Regions from separate parts of the Blautia sp. AF14-40 genome, predicted to be linked through region 2. Evidence: predicted binding sites of a transcription regulator. Region 2 holds the regulator's gene; the other holds the start of a gene.
The links. Region 2 encodes HrcA, which represses chaperone genes, less so after heat shock. Its sites were predicted from a motif close to TGTTAGCACTCNNNNNNNNNGAGTGCTAACA; they were not measured.
Positions count from the first base shown of each region.

Region 1 (7,716 bases), on a different contig from region 2:
GATGGGGATGTTGTAGAAGCCCATCGGAATTTTTAAAATATACTCGGAATAAATGCCGAGCCCCAGATAAAACACCAGAAAAACGGCGATCGGGAGCAGGGCGGATGGCTTTCCTTTTTTCATAGAAATAAATACCAGACCTTTCGTGTGATTTTCCTTATTTTTCAATAGGGCGAATAGAATTATTCTATCATCTGGATCAGAAATCGTAAAGTAAAAAAGCAGGAAAAAACACGCCGGACATCTGGTAAATTCCAGAAATCCGGCGTGTTTTATAAGAGGTGCGTTTTGCTGTGCCTGTGCTTTATCATTTTGCAAGGAGCATCATAATCTGATTGCTTCTGCTTACGAATTTTGTCATCTCGTCCGGAGAGAGCGGTTTGTGGCTGATCATTGCCAGATCATACAGCTGCTCGCAGAACAGGGATGTGTTGTCGTTCTCGCCATTCTTCAGAATGTACTGAACGAGCGGATGTTTTGCATTCAGGATCAGGGTTTCCTGTCCGCCGAACATGGACGGATCCATGCCGGTCATGCCATACATCTTCATCATATCCTGCATCCGGCGGCTCTCCTCGGAAAGCGTTACCATGGAGGATACATTTTCGTCTTTCAGGTTCTCAACTTTGACGGTCAGGTCTTTCTTGTCGAGGACTTTGCGGAAGAGATCGGTCAGAGCATTTGTAGCGTCGGTCAGATCCTCACCGGACTCGTCTTTCATATCGTTGGTCAGATCTGCATCGATGCGCTGGAAGGTTACATGCTCGTTGTAACGCTCTGCATGGGTGATGAAAGCGGAGTCGATGTTGTGTTTCAGGATGACAGCATCCATGCCCTGGCTGCGGAACATGTTGATGTACTGGCTCTGCTGAACTTCGTCGGTGACGTAGTAAACAGTCGTTTTTTCCGGCTCTTTCTTCTCGTCAGCGTTTTCCGTATTTTCGGTATTCTCCGTAGTTTCAGCCTTCTCCTCGGTGTTCTCTGCAGGAGCTTCTTCTTTCTTATTCTCGTTGATGCAGTCCTCAAGAGTCAGATATTTTCCGTCGATGTTCTTGAACAGAATATAGTCCATCATCTTTTTGGAGAATTTCTCGTCCTTGATGCATCCGTATTTGATGAATGGGTTGATATCATCCCAGTATTTCTCGTAATTCTCACGGTCGGTTTTGCACATGCCAGAGAGCTTGTCAGCGAATTTCTTGGAGATGTACTCGGAGATCTTCTTGACAAATCCGTCGTTCTGCAGTGCGCTTCGGGATACGTTCAGCGGCAGATCCGGGCAGTCGATGACGCCTTTTAAGAGCATCAGGTATTCCGGAATGACTTCTTTGATGTTGTCGGCAATAAATACCTGGTTGTTGTACAGCTTGATGGTTCCCTCGATGGAATCGTACTCGGTGTTGATACGCGGGAAGTAGAGGATACCTTTGAGGTTGAACGGATAGTCCATGTTCAGGTGGATCCAGAACAGCGGCTCGCGGTAGTCGTTGAAGACTTTGCGGTAGAATTCTTTATAATCCTCATCGCTGCACTCGTTTGGATGTTTGGTCCACAGCGGGTGGATATCACTGATGGAAACCGGGCGTTTGTTGATTTTTACTTTCTCTTTGGCCGGGGAAACTTCAACCTGCTCTTTCGTTCCGTCTTCTTTTTCTTTCTCTTCGTATTTTGCGTCCTCGTGGATGTGCTCTACGACAACGTCGTCGTCTTTTAATTCGCTTTCATCGATGGTCTCGTATTCCTGCGGCGCATTTGCTTTGGACAGGAAAATTTCAACCGGCATGAAGGAGCAGTATTTTTCCAGAACTTCGCGGACACGGTATTCGTTTGCGAATTCCAGGCAGTCCTCGTTCAGGAACAGAGTGATTTCGGTACCAACAGTTGTCTTGCTGCCCTCGGACATATCGTACTCGGTGCTTCCGTCACAGGTCCAGTGTACCGGGGTGGATCCTTCTTTATAAGAAAGAGAATCGATGTGAACTTCATCTGCTACCATGAAAGCAGAGTAGAAACCAAGACCGAAGTGGCCGATCATCTGATCTGAATTCGTTTTGTCTTTGTATTTCTCCAGAAATTCGGTAGCGCCGGAGAAGGCGATCTGGGTAATATATTCTTCGACTTCGTCTGCGGTCATACCGATACCGTTATCGATGAATTTTAAGGTTTTCTCATCCGGGTTTACAATCACCTGAATGGCTGCTTTGTAGTCATCCGGCAGAGTATATTCGCCCATGCCGTCCAGCTTTTTCAGTTTGGTGATGGCATCGCAGCCGTTGGAAACGAGCTCACGGACAAAGATATCGTGGTCGGAATACATCCATTTTTTGATAATCGGGAAAATATTGTCGCTGTTGATTGAAAGATTTCCATGTTTCGCACTCATGAGAAACACACTCCTTTTCTTATAAAAATATTTTGATCCAGCAAAGCGGGAATATCATGCTTTTTTAGATGTCTGCAGCTTTTTTACTGCTCTGATAGTTATAGTAATACTGGCACAGGGAAAAGTCAAGGGGAAATTAGCACTCGAGAAAAAAGAGTGCTAACAGAACGACGGAAAGTATTGAATTTACTGGTATTACGGTACTTTCTAAACTTTTTGTAAAGTCTGATCAGAAGGGCTGCGCAGTTGTTTCTGGAGAATGGATATGCTACAATGAAAAAGCATAGAAGCGTTTCGAACAGAAAGATTCCGAGGGTACATAAAAGAAAAATGGAGGAAATACATGACAAATGCGACAAAGGCGGCGCTGGAAGCGTCATTAAAAAAGCTGCTTTTGAAAAAGCCGCTGGACAAAATTACGATCAACGATCTGACGACAGACTGCGGCATCAGCCGGATGGCGTTTTATTATCATTTTAAGGATATCTACGATCTTGTCGAATGGTCGTGCCTGGAGGATGCGACGCAGGCGCTGCAGGGGAAGAAAACGTATGAGACATGGCAGGAAGGCCTGCAGCAGATTTTTGAGGCAGTGCTCGAGAATAAACCATTTATTATGAATGTCTATCACTCTGTAAGCCGGGAGCAGATCGAAACATATCTCTTTCATCTGACGCACGATCTGCTGTACGGTGTCGTACAGGAAAAAGCAAAGGGAACCGGCATCTCCGAGGCGGATCAGAGTTTTATCGCAGATTTCTATAAGTATAGCTTTACCGGTGTCATGCTCGACTGGATCAAAGACGGAATGAAAGTGGATTACCATATGATTGCGGAAAAAATGCACCGCACGATGGAAGGAAATGTCGTCAATTCCATCCGAAATTTTGAAAAAAGAAATAAAATATAGTTACACTTTACAAAACAGGGCGGATGATAAAAATTTAATCATCCGCCCTGTTTTGTAAATGGAAAAGCGGGGAAAAATGAAGTAAGATTCAAATTGTCAACAGACAATGGCAACACAAATAGAAACTTGTAAAACAAAGAAAGCAGCATAACCTATACAAACCGGAAATTCGAAAAAACATTCCGGCAGTCGTATTTAGAAAAGAAAGGATGAACGTCTATGTCAAAAAAAGGATTAAAATTCGGAATCGCATCAGCAGCAGTCATCGGAGCTGGAGCAGCAGTGCTGCAGGCAAAAAACAAGAGTGAAGCAAAAAAAGCAGCGGAGACAACCACTGTAACATCAGAACCAAAGAATGATTACCGCAACACCGAGCGCGGAAAAGATAAGAAAAACAGCAAAGGCATTTATTACACCAACGGAAACTACGAAGCCTTCGCAAGACCGGAAAAACCGGAAGGCGTCGATGAGAAGAGCGCATACCTCGTAGGAAGCGGCCTCGCAGCCCTCGCAGCAGCGTGCTTCCTTGTAAGAGACGGCCAGATGAAAGGCGATCACATCCACATTCTGGAAGCCATGGACATCGCCGGCGGTGCCTGCGACGGTATCTACGATCCGACCCGCGGCTACATCATGAGAGGCGGCCGTGAGATGGAAAACCACTTCGAGTGCCTGTGGGATCTGTTCCACAGCATCCCGTCAATTGAGACACCTGGTGTATCCGTTCTTGATGAGTATTACTGGCTGAACAAAAAAGACCCGAACTACTCCCTGTGCCGTGCAACGAAGAACCGCGGCGAGGATGCCCATACCGACGGAAAGTTCAACCTGAGCCAGAAAGGCTGCATGGAGATCATGAAACTCTTCATGACAAGAGACGAGGATCTGTACGACAAGACGATCGAGGATGTTTTCGATGATGAAGTCTTCAATTCCACCTTCTGGCTGTACTGGAGAACGATGTTCGCATTTGAAAACTGGCATAGTGCACTGGAGATGAAGCTGTACTTCCAGCGGTTCATTCACCACATCGGCGGACTGCCGGACTTCTCCGCACTGAAATTCACGAAGTACAACCAGTATGAATCCCTGATTCTTCCGATGAAGAAATACCTCGAGGATGCCGGCGTAGACTTCCAGTTCAATACCGAAGTAACCAACGTTATCTTTGAAATCAACGATGGAAAGAAAGTAGCAAAAGCCATTGAGTGCAAGGTAAACGGCGTCGAGAAAGGCATCGTTCTCACCGAGAATGACCTCGTCTTCGTTACCAACGGAAGCTGCACCGAAGGCACGATCTACGGCGATCAGAACCATGCACCGAACGGTGATGCAGAGGTCCGCACGAGCGGCTGCTGGAGCCTGTGGAAAAACATTGCAAAACAGGATCCGTCCTTTGGACATCCGGAGAAATTCTGCTCCGATATTGCAAAGACAAACTGGGAATCCGCAACAATTACCACTCTCGACAATAAGATCATTCCGTATATCACCAATATCTGCAAACGTGATCCGAGAACCGGAAAGGTTGTTACCGGCGGTATCGTAAGCTGCCAGGATTCCAAGTGGCTTTTAAGCTGGACCATCAACCGTCAGGGACAGTTCAAAGAGCAGGATAAAGATAAGGTATGTGTATGGGTTTACAGCCTGTTCACCGACGTACCTGGCGACTATGTGAAGAAACCGATGAAAGAGTGCACTGGTAAAGAGATCACCGAAGAGTGGCTGTACCACCTCGGCGTGCCGGTTGACCAGATTCCGGAGCTGGCAGAGAACAGCGCTGTCTGCGTACCGACCATGATGCCGTATATCACCGCATTCTTTATGCCACGAAGAAAGGGCGACCGCCCGGATGTCATCCCGGATGGCTGCGTCAACTTCGCATTCCTCGGACAGTTCGCTGAGACACCAAGAGATACCATCTTCACGACAGAGTATTCCGTTCGTACCGCAATGGAAGCTGTTTACGGACTCCTCGGCGTAGACCGCGGCGTGCCGGAAGTATGGGGCAGCGTTTACGATATTCGCGATCTGCTGGACAGCTCCGTGAAACTGATGGATGGAAAATCTCCGCTGGAAATCGAGCTTCCTGGACCGCTCAACCTGCTGAAAAAACCTCTGCTGAAACTGGTAGATGGAAATGTAGTTGGAGATCTCTTAAAAGAGCATGGAATTATCAAAGAGGATATGGTGAAATAAGAAATAGAAAATAAGTAAGAAATGCAATAAGACCTGCGCTTTCAAACGGCGCAGGTCTTATTGCGTTGCTATGTATGCTCTCAAACAATTATAGCAATTCCAGAAAATAATGCAAAAAATCCAGCACTGCAGAACGTGAATTACTGCGTCACGGATTTTCGTCGTACCCCGGTACGCCTTCAAATCCGTTCCTTGTAATTCGCGCCCTGCAGCACTGCCTTTTTTGCGTTATTTTCTGGTCTTGCTATAAGCAGATTTCTTCGTGAAAAACAGTGCGGCACAGACGGCGGCGATGCCTCCAGCGAGCTTTGCAACGAGAAGCGGCACGACAAAATCAGGATCGGTGCCGAACGTAAATCCCATATGTGCGGCGATGGTCGATGCGGCGGAGACGAGGAAAGCTGCGTTTACAATCTTTCCGCGCTCGTCCATTTTTTCCATCATTGTGATCGCCGGAACAGGGCTGACAATGCCCATCAGAAGACCGGCGGCACTGCTGTCGTTCATGCCGGTTTTTCTTCCAATAAAAGAGAGCGGCTTTTTGAGCACCCGCTGTAAAAGCTCCGCCGTCGGAAGGCTGCCGAGCAGTACAATGCCGATGGACGAGACGACCGCCATCGCGTCCTCCAGCGGCGCAAGGTCCGGGAGCAGCGAAAAGCCGGTCATATAGCAGAACGCGCCCGCGATGAGGCCGATCGTCGTCAGAAGCCGGATCACATCTGCAAATACCGTGAACGCGCGCACGGTCTGCTCCGGAAAACGCCAGATGCCGAACATCAGCAGAAAGCAGAAGAGGAGCACCGGGAGCGACTGAAGTACGATCTGCAGAAAAGAGAGTCCTGAGAGCAGTCCGCCGACGATCATCGTGACGGGAAGCGTGCCCGTGCCGATCAGCATGCCGCGGGAGAAAAAGAGGCGGTCGCCGCTTTTCAGCATTCCCATGCCGACCGGAATCGTAAAGGTGATGGTACAGCCAAGCGTCGCCGCAATCACAAGTCCTGCGTAGCGCACCATCTCCTGCGATGCCGAAAGCTCTCCGGCGAGCTGGTAGCCGCCCATGTCAATGGCGAGAATGCCGGCGAGAAGTCCCGCATCCAGCCCCAAAAAGTTCCAGATGGGAACGAGGGCGAAACGGAGAAAGCGGGAGAGCAGCGGGGTGAGGCAGATGATGCCCGACATGGAAAGTGCCGTCGGTCCAAGCAGCGTAAAGCCCTCCTCAAACCGTTTTCCAAGTCCGAAGCGATTGCCAGCGATCCGGTCGACACCGCCGAGTACCGCGCCGACTGCCATGATCCACATAATAATCTGATTCATAAAAAGAGAACCTTTCTAAATAAGTATTTTGTCTTTATATCTGTTCTTCAAATGCAATTTCATTTTTCAGCAGAAACTGGCGGACTTCCTCATCGAAGACGCGGTCGAGCGACTTGTCCATCGTAAAGATTTTGAGGGAAGTTCCGGTGGTAAGTAAGAGTTTTCCGTCCTTATACTGAAAATTCAGAAAGCATCCAAACACGTTCTCTATTTCCAGCGGCAGCGCATGGTCCGCGATCATTTTTTCGCACGCCGCCTGCGGAAGCTGAAACACAAATTTGAACTGCAGGGGTGTCCGTTTTCCTTTGATGACGGAATAGCAGAACGATTTCACATCTTTCCAGAGAAGCCGCGTCCGCCCTTTTTCTTTTAAGAGCTGCGCGTCATCGGGATCGAAAAAGTCCGTGTGAAGACTGCCGTCGATGGAGAACGTCGTAAACGTTGTGATCGACGCCTCGGAGACGGGAAAGCGGTCAAATGTCTCGAGACGGAGCAGAGTGTTCATAAAATTCTTTAACTGTGTAATCTGCAGGATAATCATCCGTAGTTAAAACCAGCCTTTCTTTTTAAAATACCAAATTTCAACAGCAACAATGAGAATACAGACGCCGATCAGGATGAAGTACGCATACGGGGCAGAAAGCTCAGGCATATGCGTAAAATTCATGCCGTACCAGCCGGCGATCAGGGAAAGCGGGAAAAAGATCGTCGAGACGACCGTCAGAATCCGCATCGTATCGTTCTGACGCAGGTCGATCTGCGCCTGCTGCATCTCGCGGATCTGCAGGGCGTACTCCCGCAGCATCTGGGTGTGGTCGTACAAACGGTCCACGCGGTTTCCAAGGCGCGAAAACTGACGGGCGCATTCCGGGGGAAGAAAGTGATTTTCGTCCTCGGAGAGTATTTCGCA
Region 1 is NZ_QUHK01000012.1:42,034-49,749, forward strand. Features, by position in the region: gene DWW13_RS10240 (Na+/H+ antiporter NhaC family protein) at 1-123, opposite strand, end outside; gene htpG (molecular chaperone HtpG) at 308-2,383, opposite strand; gene DWW13_RS10250 (TetR-like C-terminal domain-containing protein) at 2,727-3,293, shown strand; gene DWW13_RS10255 (oleate hydratase) at 3,513-5,492, shown strand; gene DWW13_RS10260 (ethanolamine utilization protein EutH) at 5,721-6,806, opposite strand; gene DWW13_RS10265 (DUF5721 family protein) at 6,841-7,347, opposite strand; gene DWW13_RS10270 (magnesium transporter CorA family protein) at 7,354-7,716, opposite strand, start outside.
Region 1: a site for HrcA is predicted at 2,518-2,548, ahead of htpG (molecular chaperone HtpG). Genes of this name have one in related genera too.

Region 2 (7,716 bases):
ACTGGCCGAGGGATTTGTTGTCTTTCGCGAACTGACGCTCACCCTGTACTACGTTGATATCTACTGCTGTCTGGTTATCTGCTGCTGTTGAGAAGATCTGGCTCTTCTTGGTCGGGATTGTGGTGTTACGCTCGATCAGACGAGTTGCAATACCTCCCATGGTCTCGATGGACAGAGACAGCGGAGTTACATCCAGAAGAAGGATATCGCCTGCGCCGGCGTCTCCTGCAAGTTTACCACCCTGTACGGAAGCACCAAGTGCTACGCACTCATCCGGGTTCAGGCTCTTGCTCGGCTCGTGTCCGGTCAGCTGTCTTACTTTATCCTGTACCGCCGGGATACGGGTAGATCCGCCTACCAGAAGGACTTTGGAAAGCTCGGATGCCTGAAGGCCTGCATCAGAAAGTGCTCTCTGTACCGGCTCTGCGGTTTTCTCTACCAGGTCGTGGGTCAGCTCATCGAATTTAGCCTTTGTCAGGTTCATATCAAGATGTTTCGGGCCATCTGCTGTTGCAGTGATGAACGGCAGGTTGATGTTGGTTGTAGTAGCGCTGGAAAGCTCTTTCTTTGCTTTCTCTGCTGCTTCTCTGATTCTCTGCAGAGCCATTTTATCATTGGAAAGATCTACGCCTTCCTGTTTCTTGAACTCAGCAAGGATATAATCTGTTACTTTCTGGTCGAAGTCATCGCCGCCCAGACGGTTGTTTCCTGCTGTGGAAAGAACTTCGATAACACCGTCACCGATCTCGATGATGGAAACATCGAAAGTACCGCCGCCAAGGTCGTATACCATGATCTTCTGCTCATTTTCGTTGTCCAGTCCGTATGCCAGAGCTGCTGCGGTAGGCTCGTTGATGATACGTTTTACATCAAGACCTGCGATTTTACCGGCATCTTTGGTTGCCTGACGCTGTGCGTCATTGAAGTAAGCCGGAACTGTGATAACTGCTTCTGTTACTTTCTCACCAAGGTAGTTCTCTGCATCACCTTTCAGTTTCTGAAGAATCATAGCGGAGATCTCCTGCGGAGAGTATTTCTTTCCTTCGATGTCTACTTTATAGTCAGTACCCATCTCACGTTTGATAGAACGGATGGTTCTGTCTGCGTTTGTTACAGCCTGACGTTTTGCCGGCTCGCCGACCAGACGGTCACCTGTTTTTGTGAATGCTACGATAGATGGAGTTGTTCTTTCACCCTCTGCGTTTGCGATAACGGTTGGTTTTCCACCTTCCATAACGGCTACACAGCTGTTTGTTGTTCCTAAGTCAATACCAATAATTTTGCCCATTGTTGTTTCCTCCTCAATGAATTATGCTAAAAAATGGTTTAATTTCTATTTATTTATCTTCAAGGCTTAATTAGCCACCTTGACCATACTGTGACGGACTACGGAGCCTTTGTACATGTAGCCCTTCAGGAACTCTTCTACGACGATGTTCTCGCCGGCTTCCTCATCCTCCACATGCATCACCGCGTTGTGCAGGTTCGGATCGAATTCCTTTCCAACGGCCTCGATCACGGTTACACCGAGTTCATCGAGTGCTGTGGTAAACTGTTTGTATACTTTATTCATGCCGTCTGCGAACGGATCTTCCTCCGGGTTTTCCACCGTTGCAAGTCCGCGCTCGAAGCTGTCAACAACCGGAAGAATCTTCTCGATGATGTCTTTTGCTCCAATGGCATACATATTTGCTTTTTCTTTTTCGGTGCGTTTGCGGAAGTTATCGAACTCTGCCATCTGACGGGTCAGACGGTCAGTCAGCTCTTCGATTTTCTCATCTTTTTTATCTTTTTTCTTTTTGAAGAACTTTCGTTCTTTGCCATCCTCAGCAGTTTCTTCTGCAGCTTCCGCTTCTTTTGCCTCTGCTGCTTTCTTTGCTTCTTCCTGCTCCGCAGCCGGTTCGGTTTCCGGCAGATCGGTCTCTGCTCCGGTTTCTTTTTCCATCTCGCGTGTAGGTTCTTCCATGGTTTCCTCTTTCTTTCTATTTTCTTCGCTCACTGATCATTCCACCTTTCTACTCACCTGTGTCCGGCTTTTTGAAGACGGCGTCCAGTTGAACTTTTAATGTTTTCAGGTTATCTACCACATTTTCGTAATCCATCCGCTTTGGTCCCACGATACCGATTGTTCCGCGCATACCGTTTCCCATATCGTATGTGGTGGTGACCACGCTGCAGTCCCGTAAGGGTTCCATCGAAGATTCATTTCCGATGTATACCTGAATACCGGTATTTTCCTCTCCGTCCTGCTCCTCGGCAGCTCCTTTGATCATATCGACCAGTTTCTGCCGTTCCTCGAATGTGGAGATCAGCTGGCTGGCTTTGCTGCTGTCGGAAAGCTCAGGGTACTTGAAAATGTTGGTTGCGCCGCTGGTGTACACCGGCACATCTTCTTCGCTGACTGCGATGGCTTCCGCTACGGTATCGACCACTTTGCTGATGATGCCGGAGTGGATGCCTGCCTGCTCTTTCATCTTCTTGATCATGCCAAGATTGATTTCTTCAATGGTCAGGCCATTGAGCTGTGTGTTCAGAAGCAGGTTCAGCTTTAATATCTGTTCATCGTTGATGGTCTCGTCTAGGTCGATCATCTGGTTTTTCACCAGGTTGCCTTCTACGACGATGACGGCCAGGAGCTGCTCTTCATTGACTTTTGAGAGCTGGATGAATTTCACTTTATTTCTGTGATATTCCGGTCCTGTAATCAACGTTGCATAGTTGGTAGATGAAGCGAGGACTTTGACAACCTGCTGCAGAACTTTTTCCATTCGGTCTGTTTTTTCAATGACCATGTTTTTGATGTCTGCAACTTCCTGTTCTTTTTCCCGCATCAGCTCATCTACATAGAGGCGGTAGCCTTTATCGGAAGGAATGCGTCCTGCGGAAGTGTGGGGCTGTAAGATGTAACCCATCTCTTCCAGATCGGACATTTCATTCCGGATTGTGGCGGAGCTTAAATTCAAATCCGTGTATTTGGAAATCGTTCTTGAGCCGACCGGCTCGCCCGTTTCCAGATACGTCTGGATGATCGCTTTTAATATTTTTCTTTTTCTTTCATCCAATTCTGTATCCACTAAGATAAGCTCCTTCCTGTTGTATAGTCCTGTTAGCACTCGTTTCAGTGGAGTGCTAACATCTATGCTCTTAAGATAGCACTCTGCCTTTTGTTTGTCAACACCTTTTCCCGGTTTTTCTATGAAGAAATTGTGAAAAAAGTATAAACCGTTTTCTTTCTGAAAAGGAATCTGACTTTTCTTTTTTATTGCATTCTACTGTTTCAAAGGCGCTATAGCCGTATGGTAGGATTCTGCCATTTCGATACGACCATTTAGTAGCATTTTCTCAGAGGTGATGAATCATGAAATATCAGAGACTGGAGGATCTGCGCACGGACCGCGATCTGACGATCCGCCAGGTTGCCGACTATCTCGGCTGCAACCGCGATGTGTATACCCGATATGAAAAAGGCGTCCGGCAGCTGCCGATCTCCATTGCCATCCGTCTGGCGGAGCTGTATCAGGTCAGTCTGGATTATCTGGTCGGCATCAGCGATGAGAAGCGGCCGTATGGATCCTGACTTTCCGGTGTCTCCGCCGCAGCAAAAGCAGGAGGACAGTTTTTCTTCTCCCTGTCCTCCCTGTTTTGCTTTTTCGTTTACAGATTCTGCAGATATTCCATCATCCGCGTTTCGCTGAGTTTCCATCCGTCCGGCTCCCCGCAGAGATACAGCGTAAAATGCCCGCACGGGACTCCGTTTTCCAGGTGGATGCCGGTATACAGTTCTACAATGAGGAGTTCTTCTGCTTTTTCTTCATATATATTAGTGATCTGATAGATGCGCTCTCCCTTTTCGTCCACCGGCCATTCTTTCTTCAGCACATCCCTCAGACGGCTCTCCCGCCCCTGCGCTTCGCATTCTTCCTCCCGGCTGATCATTTTTTCAAACGCTTCCGGCGTCTCCATCCGTTCCACTATATTCTGGACAAAATCTTCTATTTCTATTCTTTCTGCTTTTCCCATTCGTTCCCCCATTTCTGCCGTACATATTTTTCTGTTTTCTGCACAGGCTGTCTTCCCCCGCCGTTTCTCTCTCCCGCCCCATTCTCCAATTTGCGACCATATGATCTGATTTAACTTTGTTCATCCAACCGTTTGGTAGTATGGGTTTGAATCTGAAAGGATGGTACAACGTATGAAATACCAGAGAATTGAAGATATGCGGATCGATCAGGATCTCACCATCAAAGAGATTTCTGCCCTGCTCGAATGCAACCGCGACGTCTATTCCCGCTACGAAAAAGGAATCCGCGACATCCCGATCGACTATGTGATCCGGCTTGCACGGTTCTATGACTGCTCGGTCGACTATCTGCTGAGTGTCTCCAGTAAAAAGAGAAAATTCGGCGATTAATTTTTTTATTGTTGTCTTTTTTATTTTTGTGTTTTTCGTTTTGATACGACCGTTTGGTCGTATTTTATATTATAATGGTATTCTTATTTTGCGTCAATTCTGAACAAGAAGGAATCAAAATCGGACGCAAAAAAGCGTGCCGGAAAGTTTTCTGTCGCTTTTCCGGCACGCTTTTTTTCATGCTCTTTTCTTCTTTTTTATTTCTGATTTTTTATTCTTCCATGTCATCCAGGCTCTTCTTCAGTGTGATCATTTTGTCACGCAGCTCGGCGGCCATTTCGAAGTTGAGTTCGGCGGCAGCGGCTTTCATCTGTTTCTGTACCTGGCCGATCAGTTTTTCCAGTTCTTCGCGGCTCATGGACTCCGGGTCTTTTTCCATCTTTTCTTCTGTCTTTGCCACTTCTTTCGAAATGCTGATGAGATCGCGGACGGCTTTTTTGATGGTGGTCGGAGTGATGCCGTGTTCTTTGTTGTAGGCTTCCTGCAGGGCACGGCGGCGCTTCGTCTCGTCGATTGCGAGGCGCATGGAATCGGTCATCACATCGGCGTACATGATAACATGGCCCTCGCTGTTTCGTGCGGCACGGCCGATGGTCTGGATCAGGGAGGTTTCGGAACGCAGGAAACCTTCTTTATCGGCATCCAGGATCGCCACGAGTGTGATTTCCGGGATGTCGAGACCCTCACGCAGAAGGTTGATGCCGACGAGCACATCGAAGACATCGAGACGCATATCACGGATGATCTCGGTCCGTTCCAGGGTGTCGATATCGGAGTGCAGGTAGCGCACGCGGATGCCGGCCTCTTTCATATAGTCGGTCAGATCCTCTGCCATACGCTTCGTCAGCGTCGTCACGAGAACTTTGTTGTGTTTTTCAGTTTCTTTCTTTACTTCCGAAATCAGATCGTCGATCTGTCCCTCCACCGGGCGCACCTCGACATCCGGGTCGAGAAGGCCGGTCGGGCGGATGATCTGTTCGGCGCGCAGCAGCTCGTGGTCTGCCTCGTAGTCGCCCGGCGTGGCAGATACGAAGAGGATCTGATCGATCCGGTCCTCGAACTCGCCGAAGTTCAACGGGCGGTTGTCTTTTGCGGACGGCAGACGGAATCCATAGTCCACCAGCGTCGATTTCCGCGACTGGTCGCCGGCATACATGCTGCGGATCTGCGGAACAGTCTTATGCGACTCATCCACGATGATGAGGAAATCATCTCCGAAATAGTCCATCAGTGTGTAGGGCGGCTCGCCTGGCTTTAATCCGGAGAGGTAACGCGAATAGTTTTCGATGCCGGAACAGATGCCGGTTTCTTTGAGCATCTCAATATCAAAATTGGTCCGCTCCTCGATGCGCTGGGCCTCGATCAGTTTTCCCTCGTGCTTGAAGAACTTCACCTGCTCTTCCATATCCTTTTCAATCTCGCCTGTTGCTTTCAGGATCGTGTCCATCGGCACAACGTAGTGGGAGGCAGGAAAGATTGCGATGTGGTTCAGTTCACATAAGATTTCACCCGTCAGCGTATCGATCTGCACCAGACGGTCAATCTCATCCCCGAAGAACTCGACGCGCACCGCCTTGTCCGTCTCCTCCGCCGGAAAAATCTCCAATACATCACCGCGCACGCGGAACGTACCGCGGTGGAAATCCATATCATTCCGGTCATACTGAATATCAATCAACTGCCGGATCACATCGTCCCGGTCCTTTTCCATTCCCGGGCGGAGCGAAATAATCATCTCCATGTAGTCCTTCGGGCTTCCGATTCCATAGATACACGAAACACTGGAAACCACAATGACATCGTTCCGCTCACTCAGTGCAGAAGTCGCGGAAAGCCGCAGCTTATCAATCTCATCGTTCCGCGCAGAGTCCTTCGCAATATACGTATCCGAAGACGGCACGTAAGCCTCCGGCTGGTAGTAGTCGTAGTAGGAGACAAAATATTCTACTGCGTTTTCCGGAAAAAATTCTTTAAATTCTCCATACAGCTGCGCCGCCAACGTCTTATTATGCGCAATGATCAACGTCGGTTTATTCAGCTTCTGGATCACATTCGCCATCGTAAATGTTTTACCGGAACCCGTAACACCGAGCAGTGTCTCACACTGATTTCCTTCCTGAAATCCTTTCACCAGCTCCTCAATCGCCTGCGGCTGGTCACCGGTCGGCTGATATTCGGAATGTAATACAAAATGATCCATATATATCTCCTTCTGTATGCTCTGTCTGCAGATCCAATCTGTTCGTCTGTCCGCTTTCTGCGGTCTCTCTTATAGCTTCTCTGATTATACCAGACTTTATAACAAAAGTATAGCTATTTCGAATATTTGTTCTATTCATTTTTCATCTCCTGGACGCAAAAGTCCCCTGCATCAGACACATTTCTGACACAGGGGACTCTCCCAATTGGTTTTATTTCGTTTTCTTCTTCAAAAATCCAATCGACGTCTTGCAGATCAGTTTATCGAAGATCATAAACATCGCCGGCAGGATCAGGATAACAACGACCATACTGATGATCGCGCCTCGTGCAAGCAGGGTACAGATGGAACCGATCATCTCAACCTGAGAGTAGCAGGCTACACCGAAGGTTGCGGCGAAGAAGCTGAAGCCGCTGCTGATGATGGACGGCATACTGGTCTTATGCGCAATACTGATAGCTTCTTTTTTGTCTTTTCCATTCTGGCGCTCTTTCTGATAACGGGTTGTCATCAGGATCGCGTAGTCCACGGTTGCACCGAGCTGAATCGCTCCGATTACGATGCTGGCCACGAATGGAAGGCTGGTTCCCTGATAATACGGGATTGCCATATTCAGCATAATTGCAAACTCGATGACTGCTACCAGAATAATCGGCAGAGAAATCGATTTGAAGATCAGCAGAATGATGATAAAGATTGCACCAATGGAAAGCACGTTTACGTTGACAAGGTCAGCATCGGTAACATCCTGCAGGTCTTTCATCAACGGTGCTTCACCGATGACCATTCCATTTTTATCGTAGGATTTTACGATTTTGTCAATCGCTTTGACCTGTTCGTTTACTTCATCTGTTGCGGACTCATATTCAGAGCTCACAAATGCAAGCTCATACTCATCGCTCTGCAGCATGCTTCGGAGATTTTCCGGGATCATGGATTCCGGAATCGTCGGTCCAAGCAGGGAACTCATGCTGATGGTCGATTTGACACCTTTTACGTTGCCGATCTCCTCCATCATTTTCTTTTTCTGTTTGGAATCCATATCGCGGTCCATCATGACGATGTGCATGTTGCTGACGTTGAACTGCGCTTTTACTTCATCGTT
Region 2 is NZ_QUHK01000006.1:60,624-68,339, forward strand. Features, by position in the region: gene dnaK (molecular chaperone DnaK) at 1-1,288, opposite strand, end outside; gene grpE (nucleotide exchange factor GrpE) at 1,355-1,966, opposite strand; gene hrcA (heat-inducible transcriptional repressor HrcA) at 2,016-3,074, opposite strand; gene DWW13_RS06480 (helix-turn-helix domain-containing protein) at 3,359-3,577, shown strand; gene DWW13_RS06485 (hypothetical protein) at 3,655-4,020, opposite strand; gene DWW13_RS06490 (helix-turn-helix domain-containing protein) at 4,193-4,411, shown strand; gene uvrB (excinuclease ABC subunit UvrB) at 4,623-6,611, opposite strand; gene DWW13_RS06500 (efflux RND transporter permease subunit) at 6,823-7,716, opposite strand, start outside.